Regions from separate parts of the Comamonas koreensis genome, predicted to be linked through region 2. Evidence: predicted binding sites of a transcription regulator. Region 2 holds the regulator's gene; each other region holds the start of a gene.

Evidence for each region. The regulator NrdR, encoded in region 2, represses ribonucleotide reductase genes. The targets are predictions, from matches to a motif close to CACNANATNTNGTG.
Region 1: the regulator NrdR is predicted to act here: its motif matches at 1,539-1,552, upstream of nrdA (class 1a ribonucleoside-diphosphate reductase subunit alpha).
Region 3: the regulator NrdR is predicted to act here: its motif matches at 1,951-1,964, upstream of F0Q04_RS07055 (ribonucleoside-diphosphate reductase subunit alpha).

Annotation. Positions count from the first base shown of each region.
Region 1 is NZ_CP043575.1:3,046,680-3,050,959, reverse strand. Features, by position in the region: gene F0Q04_RS13825 (EVE domain-containing protein) at 1-1, opposite strand, end outside; gene infA (translation initiation factor IF-1) at 456-707, shown strand; tRNA gene F0Q04_RS13815 (tRNA-Pro) at 789-865, shown strand; tRNA gene F0Q04_RS13810 (tRNA-Pro) at 1,139-1,215, shown strand; gene F0Q04_RS13805 (hypothetical protein) at 1,309-1,503, opposite strand; gene nrdA (class 1a ribonucleoside-diphosphate reductase subunit alpha) at 1,713-3,974, shown strand; gene nrdB (class Ia ribonucleoside-diphosphate reductase subunit beta) at 3,989-4,280, shown strand, end outside.
Region 2 is NZ_CP043575.1:3,645,225-3,649,504, reverse strand. Features, by position in the region: gene F0Q04_RS16590 (CoA transferase) at 1-950, shown strand, start outside; gene aroC (chorismate synthase) at 999-2,102, shown strand; gene nrdR (transcriptional regulator NrdR) at 2,181-2,672, opposite strand; gene glyA (serine hydroxymethyltransferase) at 2,693-3,937, opposite strand; ZMP/ZTP riboswitch at 3,995-4,157, opposite strand.
Region 3 is NZ_CP043575.1:1,573,408-1,577,687, forward strand. Features, by position in the region: gene F0Q04_RS07055 (ribonucleoside-diphosphate reductase subunit alpha) at 1-1,868, opposite strand, end outside; gene ampD (1,6-anhydro-N-acetylmuramyl-L-alanine amidase AmpD) at 2,401-3,039, opposite strand; gene F0Q04_RS07065 (sigma-54-dependent transcriptional regulator) at 3,052-4,280, opposite strand, start outside.

The DNA.
Region 1 (4,280 bases), 600 kb from region 2:
TGGTGTTCGTTGGTGAAGGGGAGGGAGCCATCGGGTTGCACGGCCTGGAGCCAGCCGCGCATGCATGCGCCATGCTAGCCGATGCGCCGGCGCTGCTGCTGCCAGCACAGCCATGCGGGCCTGCGGATCACCGGCGGCGTTTATACGAGACAAGCCACAGCGGAATTGGCAGCAACATAGTACAATAGAGAGCTTTGCAAGCTTTTATAGCTTGGAGGCGTTGGCTGCCCTGGCAGCTGCGCCGTCAATATTGTGTGGGATGCTGGCTGTTGCGCCCCGTTGTCGGGCTGGCAGATTTCCACTTGGTTGCCTTGAAGGCCCTTGCCCCTTGGGTGGCGAGAGTTGGCAAGGCCCTCCCGAACCATGGAGAGAGCCACCGCTTGTTGGTGGCACTGAGAACAGCATGGCGAACCGGTTTCGCACATGCACCACTAGACAAGGATTCGTCGACTTATATGGCTAAAGAAGAACTGATTGAGATGCAAGGCTCCGTGACCGAAGTGCTGCCCGATTCGCGCTTTCGCGTGAAGCTGGACAACGGCCACGAGCTGATCGCTTACACAGGCGGCAAAATGCGCAAGCACCACATTCGCATTCTGGCCGGTGACAAGGTGTCGCTGGAGATGTCGCCCTACGATCTGAGCAAGGGCCGCATCACTTTCCGTCACCTGCCTGGCCGTGGCCCGGCACCGACCCAACAACGTTAACCGCATCGGTGGTGGCCGCTGTAAAAAAATCGTCAAATACGAAATGCAGCTGCCAAACCCTGGTTACAATAACGGCTTAGTCGGAGCGTAGCGCAGCCTGGTAGCGCATCTGCTTTGGGAGCAGAGGGTCGCGAGTTCGAATCCCGCCGCTCCGACCATTCCATTTAAAAACCTGTTGCATGCAAATGCAGCAGGTTTTTTGTTTTGGCAATTCTTGGCAATTCGCGATATGGCGCGGTTTATCCTGATGGCGCGCCGGCAAGCATCTTTCACATGCTGCTTCATGCACGGCGGGTGGCGCGGCCCTCTCGGTTTTGCTGCGCAGCGGGCAGGGCGGCTGTCTCGCCAACCGCCCCAGCAGATGAAAAGTTGTCAAAGTAATCATTTTTCGCCGGAAGGCGCTCCGGCTCGATATACAATAGCGGCTTAGTCGGAGCGTAGCGCAGCCTGGTAGCGCATCTGCTTTGGGAGCAGAGGGTCGTGAGTTCGAATCCCACCGCTCCGACCATCCTTATCGAAACCTGTTGCACGCAAGTGCAGCAGGTTTTTCGTTTGGGCAGTCCTTGAAAAAGACGATGCATTGCCCGCTATGCAGCTTGGTCTATGGCTTGATGGCCCAGGCCATCAACCAGATGGTGATCGCCATCAACATCGGGGGATGATGCCCCTCTTCATCACCGGGAATGTGCCCACCCGGATACATATATTTACCGGCGCTCTGCGCGTTGATTTTGCTGCATTCTTCGCCCAGTCCGCCAGTGCCTAGCAGAAATCGAGCCTGATTTTCTGCTGCCAAGAACGCTACAGGTAGCGTACACTCAAGCCCATAGACACCATATGTAGTGTCCACCGCTTCCCCCACAGGTTGTTTGATGCTGGTCTCGCTCCAGCCAAAACGCGCCAGCCATGCCTGGCGCGTTTTGGCGCGGGACTGCCGCGTCTTGCGCCCGTGGTCCTGCGTTTTTTATCCCATTAGAAACATCGCAAATGAACCAGACAAGCACTATGAGAGTCACCAAGCGTGACGGTCGCGTTGAGCCTATCGACCTCGACAAAATCCACCGGGTGATTGACTGGGCGGCCAAAGGCCTGAGCAATGTGTCGGTCTCCCAGATCGAGCTGCAGTCGCATATCCAGTTTTATGACGGCATCCGCACCGATGCGATCCATGAAACCATCATCAAGTCTGCGGCCGACCTGATCTCCGAAGACGCACCCGACTACCAGTACGTGGCAGCGCGCCTGGCCATCTTCCACCTGCGCAAGATCGCCTTTGGCCAGTTCGAGCCGCCCCATTTGTACGATCATGTGCAAAAGCTCACCGAGCTCAAGAAGTACGACCCGCACCTGCTGGCCGATTACAGCCGCGAAGAGTACGACGAGATCAATGGTTTCATCGACCACTGGCGCGATATGGACTTCTCCTACGCAGCCGTCAAGCAGCTCGAAGGCAAGTACCTGGTGCAAAACCGGGTGACCAAGCGCATCTACGAGAGCCCGCAGATTCTGTATGTGCTGGTGGCGATGAGCCTGTTTGCCAAGTACCCGGCCGACCGCCGTCTGCAGTACATCAAGCGCTTCTATGACGCCGTCTCGCGCTTCAAGATTTCGCTGCCCACGCCCATCATGTCGGGCGTGCGCACCCCGCTGCGCCAGTTCAGCTCCTGCGTGCTGATCGAGTGCGATGACAGCCTCGACAGCATCAATGCCACCACCAGCGCCATCGTCAAGTACGTCTCGCAGCGCGCCGGTATCGGCATCAACGGCGGCCGTATCCGTGCGCTGGGCAGCGAGATCCGGGGCGGCGAGGCACAGCACACCGGCTGCCTGCCTTTCTTCAAGATGTTCCAGTCGGCCGTCAAGTCCTGCTCGCAAGGCGGCGTGCGCGGCGGTGCAGCCACCTTGTTCTACCCACTATGGCACCTGGAAGCCGAGTCGCTGCTGGTGCTCAAGAACAACCGCGGCGTCGAGGAAAACCGCATCCGCCATCTGGACTACGGTATCCAGATCAACCGCATGCTCTACCAGCGCCTGATCAAGGGGCAGAGCATCAGCCTGTTCTCGCCCCATGATGTGCCTGGTCTGTACGAGGCCTTCTTTGCCGACCAGAACAAGTTCGAAGAGCTGTACGTCAAGTACGAGGCTGACGAATCCATCCGCAAGCGCACCCTGCCAGCAGTGGAGCTGTTCTCGCTGATGATGCAAGAGCGCGCCAGCACCGGCCGTATCTACATACAGAACGTTGACCACTGCAACACCCACAGCCCGTTCAACCCGGCCGTGGCTCCCGTGCGCCAGTCGAACCTGTGCATGGAAATCCTGCTGCCCACCAGCCCGCTCGAAGACATCAAGGACGAAAACGGCGAAATTGCGCTGTGCACCCTGTCTGCCTTCAACCTGGGCGCGCTCGAGTCGACCGATGAGCTCGAAGAGCTGGCCGACCTGATCGTGCGTGCGCTCGATGCACTGCTGGACTACCAGGACTACCCGGTAGCCGCTGCCCGCATTGCGACCGAAAAGCGCCGCTCGCTGGGCGTGGGCGTGATCAACTACGCCTACTACCTGGCCAAGAACGGCGTGCGCTACTCCGACGGTTCGGCCAATGGCCTGACCCACCGCACCTTCGAAGCCATCCAGTACTACCTGCTCAAGGCCTCGGTGCAGCTGTCGCGCGAGTTCGGCCCTTGCACCGCCTTTGCCGAGACCAACTACGCAGCCGGCATCCTGCCGATCGACACCTACAAGAAGGATATCGACGCGCTGACCGATGAGCCCCTGCACCTGGACTGGGAAGCCCTGCGCGCCGAGATCAAGACCCACGGCCTGCGCAACTCAACCTTGACGGCACTGATGCCGTCCGAGACCTCCAGCCAGATCGCCAACGCGACCAATGGCATCGAGCCTCCACGCGGCTTTGTCTCGGTCAAGCAGTCCAAGGACGGCATCCTGCGCCAGGTGGTGCCGGAGATCGATCGCTTGAAGGGCCAGTACGAGCTGCTCTGGCAAATGCCCAACAACGAGGGCTACCTCAAACTCGTGGGCCTGATGCAGAAGTTCGTCGACCAGTCCATCTCGGCCAACACCAACTACGATCCCCAGCGCTTTGCCGATGGCAAGGTGCCGATGCAGCAACTGCTCAAGGACCTGCTGCAGGCCTACAAGTTTGGTGTGAAGACGCTCTACTACCACAACACCCGTGACGGTGCCGAAGACATGCAGGGCGCAGCGGCAGAAGACGACTGCGCCAGCGGCGCCTGCAAGATCTAAGCGGAGAGAAGGCGATGGCATACAGCACCTTCTCCAAGGTCGACAATGACCAGCTCAAGGAACCGATGTTCTTTGGCAATTCGGTCAATGTCGCCCGCTACGACCAGCAGAAGTACCCGATCTTCGAGAAGCTGATCGAAAAGCAGCTCTCGTTTTTCTGGCGCCCTGAGGAAGTGGACATCACGCAGGACCGGATCGACTACCAGAACCTGCCCGACCACGAAAAGCACATCTTCATCAGCAACCTGAAGTACCAGACGCTGCTCGACTCCATCCAGGGCCGCAGCCCCAACATGGCCTTCCTGC
Region 2 (4,280 bases):
AGGAGCGCGCCGCAGCGCTGGGCCTCGTGGTGGCAGCTGCGCGCAGCCCTGAGGCCTGGCAGGCCCATCCCCAAAGTGCGGCGGTGGCCGCGCAGCCCTTGCTGTCGATCACGCAGTTGGACAGCGACCAGCCCGCCGCGCCCCGCGATGGGCCCGCGCCTGCCCAGCACCGGCCGCTTGCTGGCCTGCGCGTGCTGGACCTGACCCGCATTCTGGCGGGGCCCGTGGCAGCCCGCAGCCTGGCGGCGCAAGGGGCCGATGTGCTGATGCTCAATGGGCCGGGTCTGCCCAATATCGAGGCCATTGCCGATATGAGCCGGGGCAAGCGCTCGGCCTTGCTGGATCTGAAAACCCCGGCAGGCCAGCAAAAGATGGCCGCGTTGCTGGATCAGGCCCATGTGCTGCTGCAAGGCTACCGGCCGGGCGCGCTGGATGCGCTGGGGCTGGATCCGCAGTCTGCCGCCCGGCAGCGGCCGGGCATCGTCTATGCCAGCCTGTCAGCCTATGGCCGCAGCGGCCCCTGGGCCGACCGGCGCGGCTTTGATTCGCTGGTGCAGACCGTCTGCGGCATCAACTGGGCCGAAGGCCAGGCGTTTGGCAGCGCGGGGCTGCGGGCGCTGCCGCTGCAGATTCTCGATTACAGCGCGGGCTTTTTGCTGGCCTTTGGCATCCAGGCTGCGCTCTACCGCCAGGCAAAGCAGGGCGGCAGCTGGCATGTGCAGGTGTCGCTGGCACGCGTCGCACAGTGGTTGCAGTCCATGGGCCAGCGGCCGGTAGCCGCTGCGGCGGCTACGGCACCCAGCGGCGCGCCGCCCGACGCCTATCTGGAAGAGATGGACACTGGCTTTGGCCGCCTGCGTGCGGTGCGCCACAGTGCGGTGCTGCAGGGTCTGCCAGGCGGCTGGCCCCATGCCGGCCAGCCGCCCGGCGGTGACCCGCCCCGCTGGTGAGCCCTGTGGGGCTGCGTGGGGCACCGGCATCAGTGATAATGGCGGGCTATGAGCGGCAATACCTTCGGCACCTTATTTACTGTTACCAACTTTGGCGAATCCCATGGCCCCGCGATTGGCTGCGTGATTGACGGCTGCCCACCGGGCATGGCGTTGAGCGAGGCAGATATCCAGCAGGACCTGGACCGCCGCCGCCCCGGCACCAGCAAGTTTGTCACCCAGCGCAATGAGCCCGACAGCGTGGAGATCCTCTCGGGCGTCTACGAGGGCAAGACGACGGGCACGCCGATTGCGCTGCTGATCCGCAATACCGACCAGCGCAGCAAGGACTACTCCAATATTGCGCAGAGCTTTCGCCCCGGCCATGCCGACTATGCCTACTGGCACAAGTACGGCATCCGCGACCCGCGTGGTGGTGGCCGCTCCTCGGCCCGCCTGACCGCGCCCACCGTGGCCGCTGGCGCTGTGGCCAAAAAGTGGCTCAAAGAGAAGTTCGGTACCGAATTCCGCGCCTGCATGCTGCAGGTGGGCGAGGTGGCCCTGCCTTTTGAGGACTGGTCGCATGTGCCTAACAACCCGTTTTTTGCGCCGGTGGCCGATGTGACCCGCTATGAAGACTATATGGATGCGCTGCGCAAGGCGGGCGACTCCTGCGGCGCGCTGATCCGCGTGCAGGCCAGCGGCGTGCCGGTCGGCCTGGGCGAGCCGCTGTATGACAAGCTCGACGCCGACATCGCCTACGCGATGATGGGCCTCAACGCCGTCAAGGCGGTCGAGATTGGTGCCGGTTTTGACAGCGTGGCCCAGCGCGGCACTACGCATGGCGACTCGCTCAGCCCCCAGGGCTTTCGCAGCAACAATGCCGGCGGCATTCTGGGCGGCATCAGCACTGGTCAGGACATCGAGATCCGCATCGCCATCAAGCCCACCAGCTCGATCATCAGCCCGCGCGAGTCCATCGATACCGAGGGCAAGAGTACCGAGGTCATCACCAAGGGCCGGCATGACCCCTGCGTGGGCATCCGCGCCGCACCGATTGCCGAGGCCTTGCTGGCCATGGTGCTGATGGACCATGCGCTGCGCCACCGCGCCCAGAACAGCGATGTGGTGCAGGCGGTGGGGCCGATTGCCGCCGAGGCGCCGCAAGACTGACAAGGCGCAGCCCGGGCCGGCTCCGTGGCTGGTCTCCAAAGAAAAATGCGAACCCAGGGGTTCGCATTTTTTTGTGCCTCAGTCCTTTTTACGGGCGCTGTCTTTCCTGGGCTCGGGCGGCGGGGTCGTTACCTCGTCGACGATGGACTTGAACTGGTCAATGTCCTCGAAGCTTCGGTAGACGCTGGCATAGCGGATGTAGGCCACCTTGTCGAGCTTTTGCAGCTCGGCCATGACCAGCTCGCCGATCAAATGCGTCTGTACCTCACGCGCACCCAAGGTGCGCAGCTTGTCCTCGACATGCTCGAGCGCCAGGTCCACCTTGTCGATGGGGACCGGGCGCTTGCGCAGCGCCAGGCTGAACGAGCCGCGTAGCTTGCTGCGGTCGTAGTCGATGCGCCGGCCGTCCTTTTTGACGATGACTGGCAGGCTGACCTCAGGCCGCTCATAGGTGGTAAAGCGCTTTTCGCAGTTGCCGCACTGGCGCCTGCGCCGTACAAAGCCGCCGTCTTCTGCAACACGGGTCTCCACCACCTGGGTATCGGGATGGCTGCAGAAGGGGCATTTCATAGGCGCGGGCGCAGGTCAGATCAGCGGTAGACGGGGAAGCGTGCGGTCAGGGCGTTGACCTTGGCGCGCACGGCAGCGATGTTGGCCTCGTCCCGTGGGTTGTCCAGCACGTCGGCGATCAGGTTGGCCGTGAGGCGCGCTTCTTCGTCCTTGAAACCACGGGTGGTCATCGCGGGCGTACCGATACGGATACCGCTGGTGACCATCGGCTTTTCCGGGTCGTTGGGGATGGAGTTCTTGTTGATCGTCATGTGGGCAGCGCCCAGCACGGCTTCGGCTTCCTTGCCGGTGATGCCCTTGGCGCGCAGGTCCACCAGCATCACGTGGCTTTGGGTGCCGCCAGAGATGATGCGCAGGCCGCGCTCGGTCAGGGTCTCGGCCACGATGCGGGCGTTGGTCTTGACCTGCTGGGCATACTGCTTGAACTCAGGCGTCAGCGCCTCCTTGAAGGCCACGGCCTTGGCTGCGATCACGTGCATCAGCGGGCCGCCTTGCAGGCCGGGGAACACGGCCGAGTTGATGGCCTTCTCGTGCTCAGCCTTCATCAGGATGACGCCACCGCGCGGGCCGCGCAGGCTCTTGTGGGTGGTGGTGGTCACCACGTCGGCGTGGGGCACGGGGTTGGGGTATTCGCCAGCGGCGATCAGACCGGCATAGTGGGCCATGTCCACCATGAAGATCGCGCCCACATCCTTGGCCACCTTGGCAAAGCGGGCAAAGTCGATTTCCAGCGAGTAAGCGGATGCGCCAGCGATGATCAGCTTGGGCTTGGTCTCGTGCGCCTTCTTTTCCATGGCGTCGTAGTCCAGCTCTTCCTTTTCGTTCAGGCCGTAGGAGACGACGTTGAACCACTTGCCGGAGATGTTCAGTGGCATGCCATGGGTCAGGTGACCGCCTTCGGCCAGGCTCATGCCCATGATGGTGTCGCCGGGGTTGAGGAAAGCCAGGAAAACCGCTTCATTGGCCGATGCGCCGCAATGGGGTTGCACATTGGCTGCATCAGCGCCAAACAGTTGCTTGACGCGGTCGATGGCCAGCTGCTCGGCGATATCGACAAATTCGCAGCCGCCGTAGTAGCGCTTGCCGGGGTAGCCTTCGGCGTACTTGTTGGTCAGCTGGGTGCCCTGGGCCCACATCACGGCAGGGGAGGCATAGTTTTCGCTGGCGATCAGCTCGATGTGCTGCTCTTGGCGCTGGTTTTCGGCCTGGATGGCCGCAAAGAGTTCTGCGTCGGTCTGTTCGACAAGGATGTTACGTTGGTACATGGCGGTCGTTGGAGTCAGAAGTGAGCCCTGCCTGCCAACAGTGAGGTTGGCGAAAACAGGGGCTGCCCAGGCGCACGGCTAACACGTGGCGGGTGCGGGGGGCGATGCGCTCGCCCTGGCACTGCACGGTACGCTCCCCGGTGGTTGCTGCAGGCCGGGCCTGCATTCCACGTCAACAATCCGGTCATACAGATGTCTATCGCCAGTCGCGTACCCGGCTAGTGTAGCCGAGGCGGCGCAGGCTTGCCGCAATGGCTTGATCGCCAAGGCGGGTTAAGAACCGGTTCTTGGAGCCATCGTCAAGGCCTGCAAAAACAAAAGCACCCGGCTGGGTGCTTGTGCG
Region 3 (4,280 bases), 2.1 Mb from region 2:
GCGATCGTGCGCTTGAGCTTGTCATGGTCAAGCGCCAGGCCGCCTTGGCCGTCGTCCTTCAGGTGGCGTGCCAGGTTGACCGAGCCCAGGTTGCAGACGGCGGTTTCCGTGTCGCTGGTGTTGAGCGTGATCTCGGTGCAGAGGTTGGACGAGTGCACGACGCCGGCATGCTGCTGTGGGGAGCGCAGGTTGCAGGCATCCTTGAAGGTGATCCAGGGGTGGCCGGTCTCGAACAGCATCGACAGCATCTTGCGCCACAGATCGACCGCGGGCACGGTCTTGCTCAGCGCCAGCGCGCCGCTGGCCGCCTGGGCTTCGTAGGCGGTATAGGCGCGCTCGAAATCCTGGCCAAAGCGGTCATGCAGATCGGGCACATCGGAGGGGGAGAACAAGGTCCACATGCCTTTTTCCATGACCCGTTGCATGAACAGATCGGGGATCCAGTGGGCGGTGTTCATGTCGTGGGTGCGGCGGCGGTCATCGCCGGTGTTCTTGCGCAGCTCCAGAAACTCCTCGATGTCCAGATGCCAGGTCTCCAGGTAGGCGCAGACGGCGCCCTTGCGTTTGCCGCCCTGGTTGACGGCCACGGCCGTGTCGTTGACCACCTTGAGAAAGGGCACCACGCCTTGCGACTCGCCATTGGTGCCCTTGATGCGGGCGCCCATTGCACGCACCGGCGTCCAGTCATTGCCCAGACCGCCGGCAAACTTGGACAGCAAGGCGTTTTCGCGGATCGCATCGTAGATGCCGCCCAGGTCATCGGCCACCGTGGTCAGGTAACACGACGACAGCTGCGAGCGCAGGGTGCCGCTGTTGAACAGGGTGGGCGTGGATGACATGAAGTCAAAGGACGAGAGCAGGTCATAGAACGCGATGGCGCGTGCATTGCGGTCGTCCTCCTTCAGCGCCAGGCCCATGGCCACGCGCATGAAGAAGGCCTGGGGCAACTCGATGCGCTGCTGGCGTACATGCAAAAAATAGCGGTCGTACAGGGTCTGCAGACCCAGGTAGTCAAACTGCAGATCACGCTCGGGCTGGAGAGCGGCGGCCAGCCGGTGCAGGTCAAAGTCCAGCATCTCGGGGGCGAGCAGTTCGTGCTCAACCCCTTGCGCGACAAAGCCGGGGAAGTAGCTGCGGTAGGCCGCGCCCATATCGGCACTGCTGACGTCCTGGCCGATCACTTCGCGCGTGATGGTGTGCAGCAGCAGGCGCGCGGTGACAAAGCTGTAGTCCGGGTCCTTTTCGATCAAGGTGCGGGCAGCCAGAATGGAGGCCTTGAACACCTCGTCCATGTGGACGCCGTCATAGAGGTTGCGCAGGGTCTCGCTGAGGATGGGCGCGGGGTCGACGTCCTGGCCCAGGCCCTGGCAGGCTGCGGCAATGCGGTCATGGAGTTTTTTGACATCAAGCACCACCTGCTGGCCCCGGTCCTGCACATGCAAGCTGGCATGGGCCGGCGTGTGCTGGGCCTGGAGCTGGGCACGCTCCTGGTTGCGGCGCTCGCGGTACAGCACATAGGCGCGTGCCACCTCATGGTTGCCGCCGCGCATCAGGCCCAGCTCGACCTGGTCCTGCACATCTTCGATATGGAAAGTGCCGCCGCCCGGGCGCGAGCGCATCAGCGCGCGCACCACCGTGTGGGTCAGGTTCTCGACCACTTCGCGCACACTGGCCGATGCCGAGCCCTGGCTGCCATGCACGGCCAGGAACGCTTTCATGATGGCGGTGGTGATCTTGGGGGGCTCGAAAGGGACGACTGCTCCGTTGCGCCGCATGATCTGGTAGTCCGGCAGTACGGTAAATCCATCCAGGGTGCGCGAGCTGGCGGCCGGTGCGGCTCGTTGCTCGGAAAGCGAAGCAGCGCTCATGATGTCCTCTCTGTGGTGCGTGAAAAGCCGGAGAAACAGCGCTGTGCATGCCGGTATCACTGAGCCGCTGGATACCACCTCACACTACATATAGTGTTTTATTAAGCGCTGGACACTACCTGTAGTGTATGGCGCAATGCATGGTTTGTGTGTAGTGCCGATGACCATGCTGCGCAGCAAAACGGCGGCTACTGCGCATGGCGTCGTGGTTTGCGCCTGCAAACCACCACTGTGCGTGTGTTTCTGCGCCATCTGCGTTGCAGAGCCTGCGTAAAACTTAGGCATTGCATCTGAAAAAAAATTTTTCAGATGTGGGGAAATTGCTGTGTTTTTGAAGTGCGCATGCCATCAGCTGCATGCGGATGCGTGAAAAATGCAGGCTGTTTAGAGGGTTGGCCTATAGCCTGATTTAGAGCTGCCAATACGGGCCAGCAAACCAACGGTTTGCGGTTGGAACGAGGCACACCGCCGCAGGCCGTACAAGCGTAGGGCAAGGTGGGGCAACGACGATCAAGGGGGGTGTTGCTGGCTCTCAGAGATGCAGTGAGGCAGGAAACATGGATGCCGGCCAGGCCAGATCCTGCTGCAGCTGGGGCCACAAAAATCCTGGGCCCGGGTCGTTCTTGCGGCCTGGCGCAATGTGTTCGTGGCCGGCGATATAGGCGATCGCATACTGGGCGCGGATCTGCTGGCACAGCTGCACCAGACTGTGGTACTGGGCGGGCTCGAAAGTCTCGCCCTCCAGGCCTTCGAGCTCGATGCCGATGGAGTCGTCATTGCAGCGCGGCCGGCCGCGCCAGAACGACTGGCCGGCATGCCAGGCGCGCTGGTCGGCGCTGACAAACTGCCACACCACGCCTTGGCGCGTGATGAAGAAATGCGAGGACACCTGCAGGCCCCGGATGCTCTGGAAGTAGGGGTGCGCATCCCAGTCGAGCTGGTTGGTAAAGAGCCGCTGCACATCCCCCGTGCCGTAGATGCCCGGCGGCAGGCTGATCGAGTGGACGACCACCAGATCGATGCATGCCCCCTCGGGCCGGGGACTGTAATTGGGCGAGGGGCAGTGCGTGGCCGTGCGCAGCCAGCCTTTTTGCCAGAGCGCAGCTTGCGGCGCGGTGGCAGCGTGGGGAGCGGGGGCGCCGGGCGGCGTCTCGGGCAGATCTTGGGGCATGGCGTTGGGCCCCTAGGGCTGCACCCCATCGCTGGGGTCATGGATCTGCAGCCGCTCCATGCGGTAGCGGATCTGGCGCAGGCTGATGCCCAGGCGGTTGGCCGCTGCGGTGCGGTTAAAGCCAAACTCCTGCAGCGCGCGCACGAGGATGTCGCGCTCGATGCCATCGAGCCAGGCCTGCAGATCGGCGGGCAGATCCTGTGGCGGCGCAAAGCCGTGGAGGCGCTGAGGCGCGACGGCTGCGGCCTTTGGCGCGGGCGTGGGCTGCTCATAGGCAGGGGCCGGCTCTGCAGCCTGGCTGTGCACGGGCGCCGGATGCGCGGCATCGGCCCGGGCCGGCTCCACATCCAGAAACGCGCCATCGCTCAAGGCGACCGAGCGCAGCAACAGGTTTTCCAGCTCGCGCACATTGCCCGGCAGTGCATGGCCTGCCAAGGTGTGCAGCGCCTGGGCGCTGAGCTGGGGCACCGGCTGGCCGCTCTCGCTGGCGATGCGCTCGAGCAGCGCCTGGCACAGCGCAGGCACATCTTCGCGGCGCTCGCGCAGCGGCGGGATGAAGATGTCAATGACGTTGAGCCGGTAGTACAAGTCCTGGCGAAAGCGCCCGGTCTGCACGTCGGCCGCCAGGTCGCGGTGGGTGGCACTGACGATGCGCACATCGACCGCTTCTTCCTGTTGCGAGCCCAGGGGCCGCACCTTGCGCTCCTGGATCGCACGCAAGAGCTTGGCCTGCATCGACAGCGGCAGCTCGCCGATTTCATCGAGGAAGAGGGTGCCACCATGGGCTGCCTGGAAAAAGCCTTCGCGGTCCTGGTTCGCGCCGGTGTAGGCGCCTTTGCGGGCACCAAAGAACTCCGCTTCGAGCAGGTTCTCGGGGATGGCGCCGCAGTTGACGGCCACCATCGGCCCGCTGGCCCGCTGGCTGTTGCGGTGCAAGGACTGGGCCACCAGCTCCTTGCCGGTGCCCGATTCGCCGCGCACCAAAATGGGCGCCATGCTGCCGGCCACCTTGGCAATGCGCTCGCGCACCTGCTGCATCACCAGCGACGGGCCGATCAATTCGCGCTGGGCCGGGGGGGCAGGCCGGGTGGGCGTGCCGGGCTGCGGCGCCGCTTGAAAAGCGGACTGCGCCGGGGCCAGCGCAGCGGCATCCTGCAGCCCCTGGCAGGCGGACGCCACCACCTGGCGAAACTGCTTGAGGTCCACCGGCTTGGTCAGGTAGTCAAACGCGCCTTCGCGCA